4 regions of the Mycobacterium burgundiense genome follow, and region 4 is predicted to be linked to each of the others. Evidence: riboswitches for the same ligand, from Rfam matches in the RefSeq annotation. Region 4 holds a riboswitch; each other region holds the start of a gene.
What was found. Region 4 has a riboswitch for cobalamin ahead of RCP80_RS24715 (FecCD family ABC transporter permease). Riboswitches for the same ligand answer to the same signal wherever they lie in the genome.

Region 1: another riboswitch for cobalamin. It lies ahead of RCP80_RS20285 (ABC transporter substrate-binding protein); the one in region 4 lies ahead of RCP80_RS24715 (FecCD family ABC transporter permease).
Region 2: another riboswitch for cobalamin. It lies ahead of metE (5-methyltetrahydropteroyltriglutamate--homocysteine S-methyltransferase); the one in region 4 lies ahead of RCP80_RS24715 (FecCD family ABC transporter permease).
Region 3: another riboswitch for cobalamin. It lies ahead of RCP80_RS07790 (PPE family protein); the one in region 4 lies ahead of RCP80_RS24715 (FecCD family ABC transporter permease).

The regions. Positions count from the first base shown of each region.
Region 1 is NZ_OY726397.1:4,250,443-4,253,543, forward strand. Features, by position in the region: gene RCP80_RS20280 (FecCD family ABC transporter permease) at 1-628, opposite strand, end outside; gene RCP80_RS20285 (ABC transporter substrate-binding protein) at 645-1,508, opposite strand; cobalamin riboswitch at 1,552-1,692, opposite strand; gene RCP80_RS20290 (MFS transporter) at 1,778-3,094, shown strand.
Region 2 is NZ_OY726397.1:3,405,496-3,408,596, forward strand. Features, by position in the region: gene RCP80_RS15995 (siderophore-interacting protein) at 4-849, opposite strand; cobalamin riboswitch at 1,045-1,184, shown strand; gene metE (5-methyltetrahydropteroyltriglutamate--homocysteine S-methyltransferase) at 1,319-3,101, shown strand, end outside.
Region 3 is NZ_OY726397.1:1,637,982-1,641,082, reverse strand. Features, by position in the region: gene orn (oligoribonuclease) at 1-157, shown strand, start outside; tRNA gene RCP80_RS07795 (tRNA-His) at 205-277, shown strand; gene RCP80_RS07790 (PPE family protein) at 348-2,000, opposite strand; cobalamin riboswitch at 2,083-2,224, opposite strand; gene RCP80_RS07785 (acyl-ACP desaturase) at 2,275-3,101, opposite strand, start outside.
Region 4 is NZ_OY726397.1:5,198,845-5,201,945, forward strand. Features, by position in the region: gene RCP80_RS24705 (phosphotransferase) at 1-250, opposite strand, end outside; gene RCP80_RS24710 (TetR/AcrR family transcriptional regulator) at 426-1,025, shown strand; cobalamin riboswitch at 1,068-1,252, shown strand; gene RCP80_RS24715 (FecCD family ABC transporter permease) at 1,296-2,351, shown strand; gene RCP80_RS24720 (ABC transporter ATP-binding protein) at 2,348-3,101, shown strand, end outside.

The DNA of each region.
Region 1 (3,101 bases), 950 kb from region 4:
ACAGGATCACCACGATCGTCACCACCACGTACGGCAGGGCCACGCTCACCTCGGTCCAGCCGTTGGTGCTCAACCGGCCCAGCAGCCAGCTGTACACCTGGCGCATGGAGTCGTCGTAACGCTGCTGCAGGAAGGTCTGACCGGCGTTGGCGAACGCGGCCACCGCAACCCCGGCCAGGATGATGACCACCTCGGTCCGGCCGCCGCCCACCCCGCGGCCCAGCAGGTAGGTGGCGGTCACCGCCAGCACCCCGCCGGCGAACGCGGCAATGGGCACCGCGAAAGTGGTTGCCGCCATGCCGAATACGATCATTGCGGTAGCGCCGAGGCCCGCACCGCTGGACACCCCCAGCAGGTAGGGATCGGCCAGCGGGTTGCGGAACACCCCCTGATAGGCGGCACCGGCGATGGCCAACGTGGCCCCCACCAGGGCGCCGAGCACCACCCGCGGCAGCCGGATCTGCCACAGCACCGCCTGCTGGGCGACGGTGAGCCCGTGCTCGACGTCGACTCCGGGGAGTCCGTCGATCAGCGCGAGCAGCACGCCCCGTGCGGGCAGGTTGGCCGGCCCGACGAAGATCGCGAGCACGGCGGCGCCGACCACGGCGATTACCGCCGCGGTCACCACCCACGCGCGGCGGGTCTCAGTTGGGCGCCGGGACAGCTTGGACCTCAGCGACCACGGCGCCGATCCGCTCGACGGTGTCGACGACGCGCGGACCCCAGCGGCTCGCGACGTCGGCGTCGAGTTCATAGATGCTGCCCGTGCGGACGGCGGCCACCTCGCCCCAGCCGGCGCGGTCCGCCACCGTTCGGGCGGTCACGCCGCAGCACTGCACGTCGGCCAGGAAGATCAACTCCGGATCGGCCGCGACGATGAATTCCTCGGACAGCTGCGGGTAGGCATCCGCGTCGCTGTCGTCGGCGATGTTGGTCAGCCCGAACAGTCCGTAGAGCTGCCCGATGAACGATGCGCCGGTCGCGGTGAACAGCGTCGGGTCCAGCTCGTGGTAGTAGCGCAGTTGGGCCGGCGGCGTGTTGTCGACGACCTCGGCGATCTGCCGACGCATGTGGGACACCAGTTCGGCGGCGTCGCCGATGCGACCGGTCGCCGCGCCGATCTGCTCGATCTGGGCATACGCGTCGTCGACCGTGGTGGGAGCGGGCTGGGACAGCAACGCAATCCCCGCGGCCTCCAGGCCGGCGACGAGGTCATCCGGGGCATCGGCGGTGATCACCAAATCGGGCTGATACGCCACGATCGCCTCGACGTTCGGGGTGTAGCCGGACAGGTCCTGCTGGGTCGGGGCATCGGCCGGATAGTTCGATTCGCCGTCCACGGCGATCACCTGTGGGCCCGCGCCGATCGCCCACAGCGTCTCGGTCGCCGAGGGACTCAGCGAGACCACACGTTGCGGATTGTCCGGCTGTTCGGTCTGCGCGGGCTCGGCTCCGGATCCGCAGGCGGCCACCAGGCCGACCGCCAGAGCGGCGAGGGACGTTGTCAATCGACGCGCGGTGTTCAACAGAGCCAGTCCTTCGTCCGAGGAGAGTACTGACCGCGGCTCAGCTGACCTGGCTTGTCCGACGCGAGCGGATGCGTCGGCGTCACAGTTGCGGGACAGCGCCGGACTGGTACCGGACTTCACTGGACACCACGGACCCGGCGGCGCCGGGTATCGGCGAGCCTATCCCACCCCGGCGGGTTCAAATCACCGCGCGTGCAACCGTGGCGCAGTCCCCCACCGCTGTGGCCTTACTAAATGACGTGACACTCATCGATGCACCCATAGCGCCCGACGACGACAAAGGCTCCGCGATCACGCCGCAGGCCCGCACGGCGCTGTGGGCCAGCCTGGTCGGCACCACCATCGAGTGGTACGACTTCTTCCTCTACGCCACCGCCGCCAGCCTGGTGTTCAACCACGCGTTTTTCCCGGATCAGTCGACGTTCGTCGGGACCATGCTGTCGTTCGCGACCTTCGCCGTCGGCTTCGTCGTCCGCCCCATCGGCGGCTTTGTGTTCGGCCACATCGGCGACCGGATCGGCCGGAAGAAGACGCTGGCGCTGACGATGGTGTTGATGGGCGTCGCGACCGCGCTGATGGGGGTGCTGCCCACCGCCGCCCAGATCGGCGTGCTGGCCCCGATCCTGTTGCTGCTGTTGCGCATCGTGCAGGGCTTCGCGCTCGGCGGCGAATGGGCGGGGGCGGTGCTGCTCGCGGTCGAACACGGACCGCCGCGGCGGCGCGGGCTGTTCGGCAGCATCCCGCAGGTCGGCCTGGCGCTCGGGCTCGCGCTGGGTACCGGGGTGTTCGCGCTGCTGCAGGTGGTGCTGCCCGATGATGCGTTCCTCACCTACGGCTGGCGGATCGCGTTCCTGTTCAGCATCGTGTTGGTGATCTTCGGCGTCGTGGTGCGGTTGCGGGCCACCGAGACCCCGGCCTTCGAGCGTGTCCGCGACAGCGGCGACCGGGCCGCGGTGCCGCTACGTGAGGTGTTCAGGCCGCCGGCGCTGCGCTCGACCGCGCTGGGCATGCTGTCGCGCTGGGGCGAGGGCGCGGCGTTCAACACCTGGGGCGTGTTCGCGATCGCCTACGCCACAAGCACATTGGGTCTGGAGAAGGTGCCCGTGCTGGTGGCCGTGACGGCGGCGTCCCTGCTGATGGCGGTGCTGCTGCCGGTGTCGGGCCTGCTGACCGATCGATTTGGCCCCAAGCGGATCTACACCGTCGGTATCGCCGCCTACGCCGTCGCCGTCTTCCCGGTGTTCGCGTTGTTCGGCACCGGCAACATGGCGTTCTACACGGTCGCCATGCTGCTGGTGTTCGGGGTGATCCACGCGCTGTTCTACGGGGCCCAGGGCACGTTGTACGCATCGCTGTTCCCGGCGCGGATCCGCTACACCGGCCTCTCCACGGTCTACCAGCTGTCCGGGATCTACTCCTCGGGCCTGACGCCGATGATCCTGACCGCGCTGATCGCCGCCGCGGGCGGGTCCCCATGGATCGCCTGCGCCTATCTGGTGACCACTGCGTCGATCAGCGTCGCGGCAACCCTGGCGCTCAAACCCACACCGCTGCGCGAACTTTAGGCGCCCT
Region 2 (3,101 bases), 1.8 Mb from region 4:
ATGCTAGGCCGGTTTGGCCGCTTCGGCCTCGGCGAGTTCGCGTTTCCACTGGCGGAAGGTCTCCTCGGTGCGGCCGCGGCGCCAGTACCCGGAGATCGAGGACGCCCACTTGGCCGGCACCTCGCGTTCCTTGCGAATGTAGGCCCGCAGGTTGTGCATCACCGCCTGGGCCTCGCCGTGGATGAAGACCTGCACCTGCCCGGGCAGCCACGGCGCGGCCTTGACCGCCTCGATCAGTGGCGCCCGGTCGCCGGCCTGGTCATCGGAGACCAGATCGGCCCGACCACCGCGGTATACCCAGGTGAGCCTGACACCGTCGGGGACCGACAGTTCCAGTTCGTCGGCCTGATCCGCGATTTCGATGAAGGCGTAGCCGACCGCGTCCGAGGGCAGCGCCTCCAACGCGGTGCTGATGGCCGGGGTCCCGGCCTCGTCGCCGGCGAACAGGTACCAGTCGGCGGCCGGATCCGGCGAAAACCCGCCGTTGGGATCGGTCAGGTACAGCGGGTCACCGGGTTGTGCGCCCGCCGCCCACGGCCCGGCGACGCCCTGATCGCCGTGCACGACGAAGTCGATGGTCAGTTCCCGGGCCACCGGATCGACCCTCCGCACCGTGTAGGTGCGGACCACGGGTCGTTGCTCGGGCCCGAAACTGTCCAGCGTCAGCGGCCTTTCGAGCGCCGCCACGTCGACGCCGACCGGCACGAAGGCGATCTTCAGATAGGAATCGGTGGCGTCCTTCGGGGTGAAGGCATCAAATCCCTTTCCGCCCAATATCACCCGAACCATATGCGGTGTGATCCACTCGGTGCGCACCACCTCGAGGGTGTGCAATGGACGGCCCGCCACATTTCCTCCTGAAAACTGCCCGACTGCTGAAATACTCGTTGCTCCCGACTATACGGAGAAGCGCCGGCGGGATGTCGGCTTGCACCCGCAGGCCCGCGACGTGCGGGTACGGTGGAACCCGCAGCTGGTCTGCCATCGCCGCGCCCGCGTGACGGTGGCATCGAGTGTCGTGCGCCCCCGGGTGCGTGGCGCGAGAGGGAACCCGGTGAGAATCCGGGACTGTCCCGCAGCGGTATGCAGGAACGAACGCCGTCACCAGCACTGGCCACCGGGCCGGGAAGCGACGGTCAGTAGGAGTGCCGGATCCCGGTACGCGCCCGCGAGTCCGAAGACCTGCCGGTTGCGCTGGACGCGCCGCGTCCGGCCGCACACCGCCTCGTGGAATGGGCGTCGGGCATGCGTGGTCGTCGACTCCGCGGCACGACGCCTGTAGGCGATGGGCATCCCGTCGTAGTAGAAGGACGTCGCAGTGTCTCGCACGCAGTCAACCCCTTTCACCACAACCACTCTGGGCTCCCCCAGGATCGGCCCCAACCGCGAACTCAAACGTGCCGTCGAGCGCTATTGGGCCGGCCGAACCGACCGTGCCGAACTGGAATCGGTGGCCGCCGAGCTGCGGCGGCGGACCTGGTCGGCGCTGGCCGAGGCCGGCCTGGATTCGATCCCGGTCAACACGTTCTCGCTGTATGACCACGTCCTGGACACCGCCGTCATGCTGGGCGCGCTGCCACCGCGGGTCGCCGCGATCCCCGACGAGCTGGACCGGTACTTCGCCGCCGCCCGGGGCACCGATGAGGTGGTGCCGCTGGAGATGACGAAGTGGTTCGACACCAACTACCACTACATCGTGCCGGAGATCGGTCCCGAGACCTCGTTCCGCCTGCATCCCGACAAGGTGCTCGCGGAACTCGATGACGCTCGTGCACAGGGAATTCCGGCTCGCCCGGTGCTGGTCGGCCCGATCACCTTCCTGGCTTTGAGCAAGGCGGTCGACGGTGCGGGTGCGCCGCTCGGGCGCCTCGATGAGCTGTTACCGCTCTACCGTGACCTGCTGGGCCGCCTCGCCGACGCCGGCGCCGAATGGGTTCAGATCGACGAACCCATCCTGGTCACCGATGCGGTGGACGACGCCGCACAGCTGGCCGAGCGGGCCTACCAGTTTCTCGGCGACAGCCACCAGCGCCCCGCGATCTTCGTCGCCACCTACTTCGGCGCCCCCAACGGGGCGCTGCCCGCGTTGGCCCGCACCGCGGTCGAGGCCATCGGCCTGGATTTGGTGTCCGGCAGCGAGCAGGCCGTTGCGGCGGTCCCCGAACTGGCCGACAAGCTGCTGGTCGCCGGCGTGGTCGACGGCCGCAACATCTGGCGCGCGGACCTGGAAGCGGCGCTGGGCAAGCTGGCCGCACTGCTGGGCTCGGCCGCCGCGGTGGCGGTTGCTACGTCGTGTTCGACGCTGCACGTGCCGTACTCGCTGGCTCCCGAGACCGAACTCGACGACGCCCTGCGCAGCCGGCTGGCCTTCGGGGCGGAGAAGGTGACCGAGGTCGTCACGCTGGCGCGCGCGCTGCGCGACGGCCGCGACGCGGTGGCCGAGGCGATCGAGGCGTCCAACGCCGCGCTCGCCACCCGCACGGCCGACCCGCGTCTGCACGTGGCAGCGGTGCGGGCGCGGCTGGATTCCATCCTGGCCGCCGGCTTCGGCCGCGGCCCGGCCGCCGAGCGCCGCACAAGCCAGGACGCCCGGCTCAAGCTGCCCGCCCTGCCCACCACGACCATCGGCTCGTACCCGCAGACGGTCGAGATCCGCCAGGCGCGCGCCGCGCTGCGATCCGGTGCGATCGACCACGCCGGCTACGTGGCGAAGATGAAGGCCGAAGTCGCCGAGGTGATCCGGCTGCAGGAGGAACTGGGCCTGGACGTGTTGGTGCACGGCGAGCCGGAACGCAACGACATGGTGCAGTACTTCGCCGAGCAACTCGATGGATTCTTCGCCAGCCAGAACGGCTGGGTGCAGTCCTATGGCAGCCGCTGCGTCCGCCCGCCGATCCTGTTCGGCGATGTGGTCCGGCAGAAACCGATGACCGTCGAGTGGATCACCTACGCGCAGTCGCTGACCGGGAAACCCGTCAAGGGGATGCTCACCGGGCCGGTGACGATCCTGGCGTGGTCGTTCGTCCGCGACGACCAACCGCTGGCCGACACCGCCAACCAGGTCGCGCTGGCGATCCGCGATGAGACCGTGGACCTGCAGC
Region 3 (3,101 bases), 1.9 Mb from region 4:
GGCCGACATCCACGAGTCGATTCGGGAGCTGAAGTACTACCGCAGCACCGCGTTCGTGCCCCAGCCCGGTCCGTCTACCAGCGATATCGCGGCAATTGCGGCCGAACTGGGGCCGCCAAGGGAAACCGATTCGGCGACAGCGGATCCGACCGGCTAAGATCGACCACGCTGCCTGACCGGGTTCGTCCCGACCGGGCCGCAATGGTGGCTGTAGTTCAGCTGGTAGAGCACCAGGTTGTGATCCTGGAAGTCGCGGGTTCGAGCCCCGTCAGCCACCCCGAGATGAGCACTGCCCCGCCTGCAAGCCGCAGGCGGGGCAGTGTTCTTTCAGCTACCGGCGTGCCGCGTCAGCCGCGTTGGTCGCCCCAGGTGCTCGGCAGCAGGGGCGTCATCGCGGTGGTGCCGAACGAGTCGGCGGCCAGCGCCGTCAACCCGGCGGGCTGGGCGCCGGTCTTGCGCGGCGTGGTACCGCCCAATCCCATCGGACCGGCGCCGCGTTCCGACGGCGTCGCTCCGGATTCGGGGTCGAGGTACTCGTAGCCCCGGCCGAGCTGGTGGGTGTGGGCCCGACGCTGCTGGTCTTCGTCGGCCGCCGCCGCTTCGTCCGGGAGTTCGTCGTCCCCGGGTTCGGCGGTCTTCCGACGAGCCCTGGTGCTGGTCTTGTTTCGGGCGTCGGCGGCCACACCGCCGACGAGGTAACCGAAGGCGGCCATGTTCCCCAGCGTCGGCGGTGAGGCTGTGGGCGGCGGGGCCCCGGTGGCGGTGGTAGGCGCGGGTGCCGGAGCCGACGGAGCCGGGGTCGAGGTGGGTGACGACGCCGGCGTAGAGGCTGGGCTGGAAGTCGGCACCAGGGCGGTGGGCGGGGGTACGGGAGGAGAGGCGGGTACCGCAGGTACGGCGTTCTCCAGCCCCGAAAGGGCGGCCGCGCCCAGCAGGCCGCCGGCGGCAAACGGTGCGGTGGCCATTGCCGCGGCCACGATCGGCAGCAGCGCCGGCAGGACCGCGAGCAGCACCTGCGGCAGCGTCGTCTTGAGCAGCGCGATGGTATCGGTGGTGATCGCGACGAACATGGCCCCGGCACCGAAGAGCAGCGTGTAGGCGATGGCCGTCGGATTGCCCGAGGCGAAGGCCAGGCCGATGTCCGCCGCGACGAAGCTGGCGGTTTGGGACAGGTAGAGCGCGTATTGCGAGATGTCCATCGGATAGCCGAGCGCGAAGGCGAGGTTGTAGGGGCTGAAGAAGCTCAGCGGATTACCGGTCCAAGGCAGGTACGGATCGATGCCGGCAAACAAGTCGGCGAAGAACGGATCGTTGTACAGCCCTTGGATCAGCGGATCCAGAACCTCGTTGTAAAAGTCGGAATACCCGATCTGATCGAACCAATCCAGATATTCGTTCTGCTTGTCGGGCGGCGGTTCGGAAGCGGCCAGCGCCGATGAACGCGCGGATGTCACCGGGATAGATCGCAGAATCTGCGGTGCCGCAACGCTTTCCGGTGAGGCCGCCAGTGCCGACGTCGCGACGCCGTCGTAGGTGGCCATCGCCGTGGCGGCCTGCACCCACATCCGCACGTAGTCGGCCTCGTTCAGGGCTATCGCGATGGTGTTGATGCCGAAGAAGTTGGTGCTCACCAAAGCCGCGCGGGTGGCATGGTTGGCGGCCAACTCCCCCAGCGTCGGCATCACGGCCAGCGCGGTGCTGTACGCCGCGGCGGCAGTTTCGTGCTGCGTCGCGCGTAGCGCGCTCTCGGCATTCTGCTGCAGCAGCCACGTCACAAACGGGGCATGCGCACCGACGTACGCGGTGGCGCTCGGCCCTTCCCACGCGCCGGCATGGGCGTCGGACAGCACCGTTGTCAGCTCAGTTGCGGCCTCGGCGTATTCGGCGCTCAAGGCGCTCCACGCGCCGCCGGCGGCCAGCAATGGACCCGGCCCCGGCCCCGCGGACAACAGCGCCGACCAGACTTCGGGCGGCGAGGACATGTAGATGGGCGCGGTCATCGACCGCACCAGGTATCGGATGACACTGGCGCTCATCGGCTTTCTCGGGGTGCACCGCCCCGGGTAGCAGGATGCGACGACGCGAGTGTCCTGGCTCTCGGATCACAGCTCGCCTCGCCTTCCGGCTCGCAGCCGTGGCGGTTGAGGGTCGCTCCCCGATGACAGTGGCGGGACCGCGCCGGATTCGCACCGGCTTCCTACATCGTCATCGCCTATCTGGAGAAGTATGACATGCGGCTCTCGGCGGCCGATATACGCCGATGCCGCGAAACCGTTAGACGGCTTGGGCTTCCAGCTTCCGCGCCTCACGGGCGAGCAACCGGTCGCGCTGTTCCTCGAACTTGAACACCTGCCGCTGCAGGTCTTCGAGGTGGGCCGCGAGCTGCTCCCGGCGTTGTTCACCCTCGGCCGAGAAGTCTGTGCGTTCGAAGATCCGCCACTGCCGCAGCACGGGCTTGACCACGTCGTCGAGATGCTGGCGCGGGTCGTAGATGCCGTGCTTGGCCATCATCACGCCGTTGCGGCGGAAGTTCGGCATGCCCTGGCCGGGCATCCGGAAGTTCTCCACGACGCTCGCAACGGCCTCCAGGGCCTGATCGGGGACCAGGTCGATGGCCGCGGCGCACATGTTCCGATAGAAAATCATGTGGAGGTTTTCGTCGGCCGCGACCCGCTGCAGCAGCCGATCGGCGACCGGGTCGTTGCACACCCTGCCCGTGTTGCGGTGACTGACGCGGGTGGCGAGCTCCTGGAACGTCACGTAGGCGATGGACAGCAGGAAGTCCGTCTTGTGGCGCTCCTCCTCCTCGGCGGTGGGCCCGAAGCCGTTCGTGACGTGCTCCATGCGGGCCCGCTCCAGCGCTACCGGGTCGACACCGCGGGCCACCAGCAGGTAGTCCCGCAGCACGATGCCGTGCCGGTTCTCCTCGGCGGTCCACCGACCCACCCAGGTACCCCAGGCGTCATCCAGCGAGAAGTACGCGCCGGCCTGACGGTGGTAGGACGGCAGGTTGTCCTCGGTGAGGAGGTTGGTGATCATCGCGGCCTGGGCGACCGCACTGAGTTGCGACTCCTCCTCGGACCACGCCTTGCCGCCTGCGC
Region 4 (3,101 bases):
CCAGAGGGTGCTCGAGCGGCAACTCCACCGCCGCGCTGAACAGCCGCGGTTCGTGGAACATGCCGCTGGTCATCCGGATCAGATCCTTGTGCGCGGGGTCGGCCGCCTTCACGAACACCGTGGCCGGCCCCGCGCCGGCCGAATAGGTCAGCCCCAGCCGGGCGCGGCGGTTCGTGCCGTCGTCGCGCAGTTCGACGGTCACCGCGTCGACCACGGCGTCCGGGTGCTGCTGCGCCAGCGCGGCGGTCATCCACTCGGACGTGATTTCGTCCAGGTTCGCGGGCACTGTCAGGGGCAGCGTGTTCACGCGAATGCTCTCCTCGCGGTCGGGCCAGCTGTAGTTACGACACGACTCGTGTCGTAACGGCCGACGCTACCCGACTCGGGCACGCCGGGGAAGGGTTTGCCTGCTCTAAGCTCGCGGCATGCCTCAGGCCCGGGGTGGCAGGCCACGCGACGCCCAGTTGCACGACGAGATTCTGGTCGCCACGTGCACGTTGCTCGTCGCGCGCGGCTACGCCGAGGTCTCCATGGACAGCGTCGCCGCCCTGGCGGGAGTCAGCAAGAAGACGCTCTACCGACGCTGGCCGTCGAAGGCGCCGATGGTCGCCGAAGCCGTGCTCAGCGCCTACGGTCGCCGCAGTACCTTCGAAGTGCCCGAGACCGGTGACCTGCGCGCCGATCTGCGCTCCTGGCTCGTCGAACACGCCGAATTCCTGGGCGAGGCAACCAATGCGGCGCTGATTCGGTCGCTGATCGCCGCGGCCGCGGCCAGCCCAATGGACAACGAGGCGCTGTATCGCCAGCTCAGCGTTCCGCAACACGACGGGCTGGTCACGCGCCTGGGCAGGGCCGCGGCCGACGGCGAAATCCGCCGCGGGCTCGATCATGAGCGCATCGCCGATGCCCTGATCGGCACCCTGCTCCTCCGCGTCCTGGTGGCGGCTCCACAAAACAGCGCGCCCGCAACAGAATTCGATGGCCTGCTCGATGCCCTGCTGCACGGGATCGGCCCGGCCGAATAGCCCGCGCGCACACACGGGCGGGCCGCCGCGGTGTCGATTGGTAGCCTCAGCCCGGAGAACGGTCGCATCCGCCTGAGGGCGGGTGCCAGGGAACCCGGTGTGAATCCGGGACTGGCGCGCAGCGGTATGGGAGACGGACTCGACACTGGCCACTGGAAACACTTCCGGGAAGGCGTCGGGTTCGAACGATCCTGAGTCCGAAGACCTGCCGTTCTTCGTTGAGTCCACCGTGTAACTCGCGCACAGTTACCCAGACTTCGAAGGCAAGACGTGCACAAGACGGGCGTTCCCGCAGTACGACGGCTCCGCGCCGGTCCATTGACCGCGCTGCTGGCCGTCCTCACGGCCGTGAGCATCCTGCTGTCCGTCGCCTTCGGCGCCGAGCACATCCCGATCGGTGAGGTCTGGCGCACCGTCACCGGCCGATTCGGCGGCACGGAGGTGGACGTCGCCTACGACGTGATCATCTGGGACCTGCGACTGCCCCGCTCGGTGTTGGCCGCGATCGTGGGTGCCGGACTGGCGCTGGCGGGTGCCCTGATGCAGGCGCTCGTGCGCAACCCGCTCGCCGAGCCCTACCTGCTCGGGGTGTCCGCGGGCGCCGCCGTGGGTGCGACGGCCGTGATGACCCTCGGCGCGCTCGCCGGCCTGGGCGTGTGGGCGTTGTCCGGCGGCGCGCTGCTCGGCGCGTTGGTCGCCACCGTCACGGTCTACAGCGTGGCCCGCGCGCAGGGCGGGTTGACCGCGCTGCGGTTGATCCTCTCGGGAGTGGTGCTGTCCTCGGCGTTCATGGCGTTGTCGTCGTTGCTGGTGTTCACCGCCGGGGACCCGCACGCCGCCGAGGGCGTGATGTTCTGGATGCTGGGCAGCGTCGCCGGTGCGACGTGGGCCAAGGTGCCGCTCGCGGGCGCGGTGGTGGCGATCACGCTGGCCGCGATGATCGCGATCCACTCGTGGCTCGACGCCTACGCCGCCGGCTCGGATACCGCCACATCCCTGGGCGTGCCGGTGCGCGGGCTCCGCACCACGCTGTTCGTCACCCAGGGCGTGCTGGTGGGTGTGCTGGTTGCGGTGTCCGGGGGTATCGGGTTCGTCGGCCTCATCGTCCCGCACGCGGCGCGCCTGGTGGTCGGCGCCACGCACCGGGCAATGCTGCCCGTCGCGGTCTGCGGCGGAGCGCTCTTCCTCGTGTGGGTCGACGTGATCTCGCGGGTGGCGGCGTCCCCCCGGGAGATGCCGTTGGGCATTCTCACCGGGCTGATCGGCGCACCCATCTTCCTGTTCCTGATGGGGCGTCGGCGCTACGAGTTCGGCAACAGCTCATGAGCCCGACCTCGGCCGCCCTGACTGCGCAGGGGCTGCGGTGTTGCCGCGGCGTCCGAACCATCGTTTCCGAGGTTGAACTGGACATCCCCGCAGGCACTCGGTTGGCCGTCGTCGGCCCCAACGGCGCGGGTAAGAGCACCCTGCTGCGCGCGTTGGCCGGCCTCGACACTCCGACGGCCGGTGCAATCCAGATCGACGGCCACGACGTGCGCCGGATGTCCGCCCGGCACCGGGCTCTCACGGTGGCCTTCGTCGGGCAGGAGGAGCGACCGTCCGGGGAGTTGACCGTCGCCGAGGCGGTCGGTCTCGGACGAACCCCGTATCGGCAACCCTGGTCTGTCGCCGCCGCGCAGGATCGCGGAATCATCGACGACGCGTTGGTCTCGGTGGGCCTGGGCGGCTGGGGCGATCGATCCTGCACCCAACTCTCCGGCGGCGAGCGTCATCGCGTGGTGCTGGCCCGGGCTCTTGCGCAGCAGACCGCCGTGCTCGTCCTGGATGAACCTACCAACCACCTCGATGCGGCCTGGCGGCTGCGGTTCATGCAGGTGCTGGACGAGCTGGAATGCACCGTCGTTGCGGCGATGCACGACTTGGACCTGGTACTGCGGCATTTCGACGCGGTCGCCGTCGTCGCCGAAGGCGGGGTCCTCGCGCACGGACCACCCACCGAAGTGCTGAACGCCGCGTTGCTCCGACGGGTCTTCGAGGTGGCGGGAGATATCGTCCCCCATCCCGAAACCGGCCTCC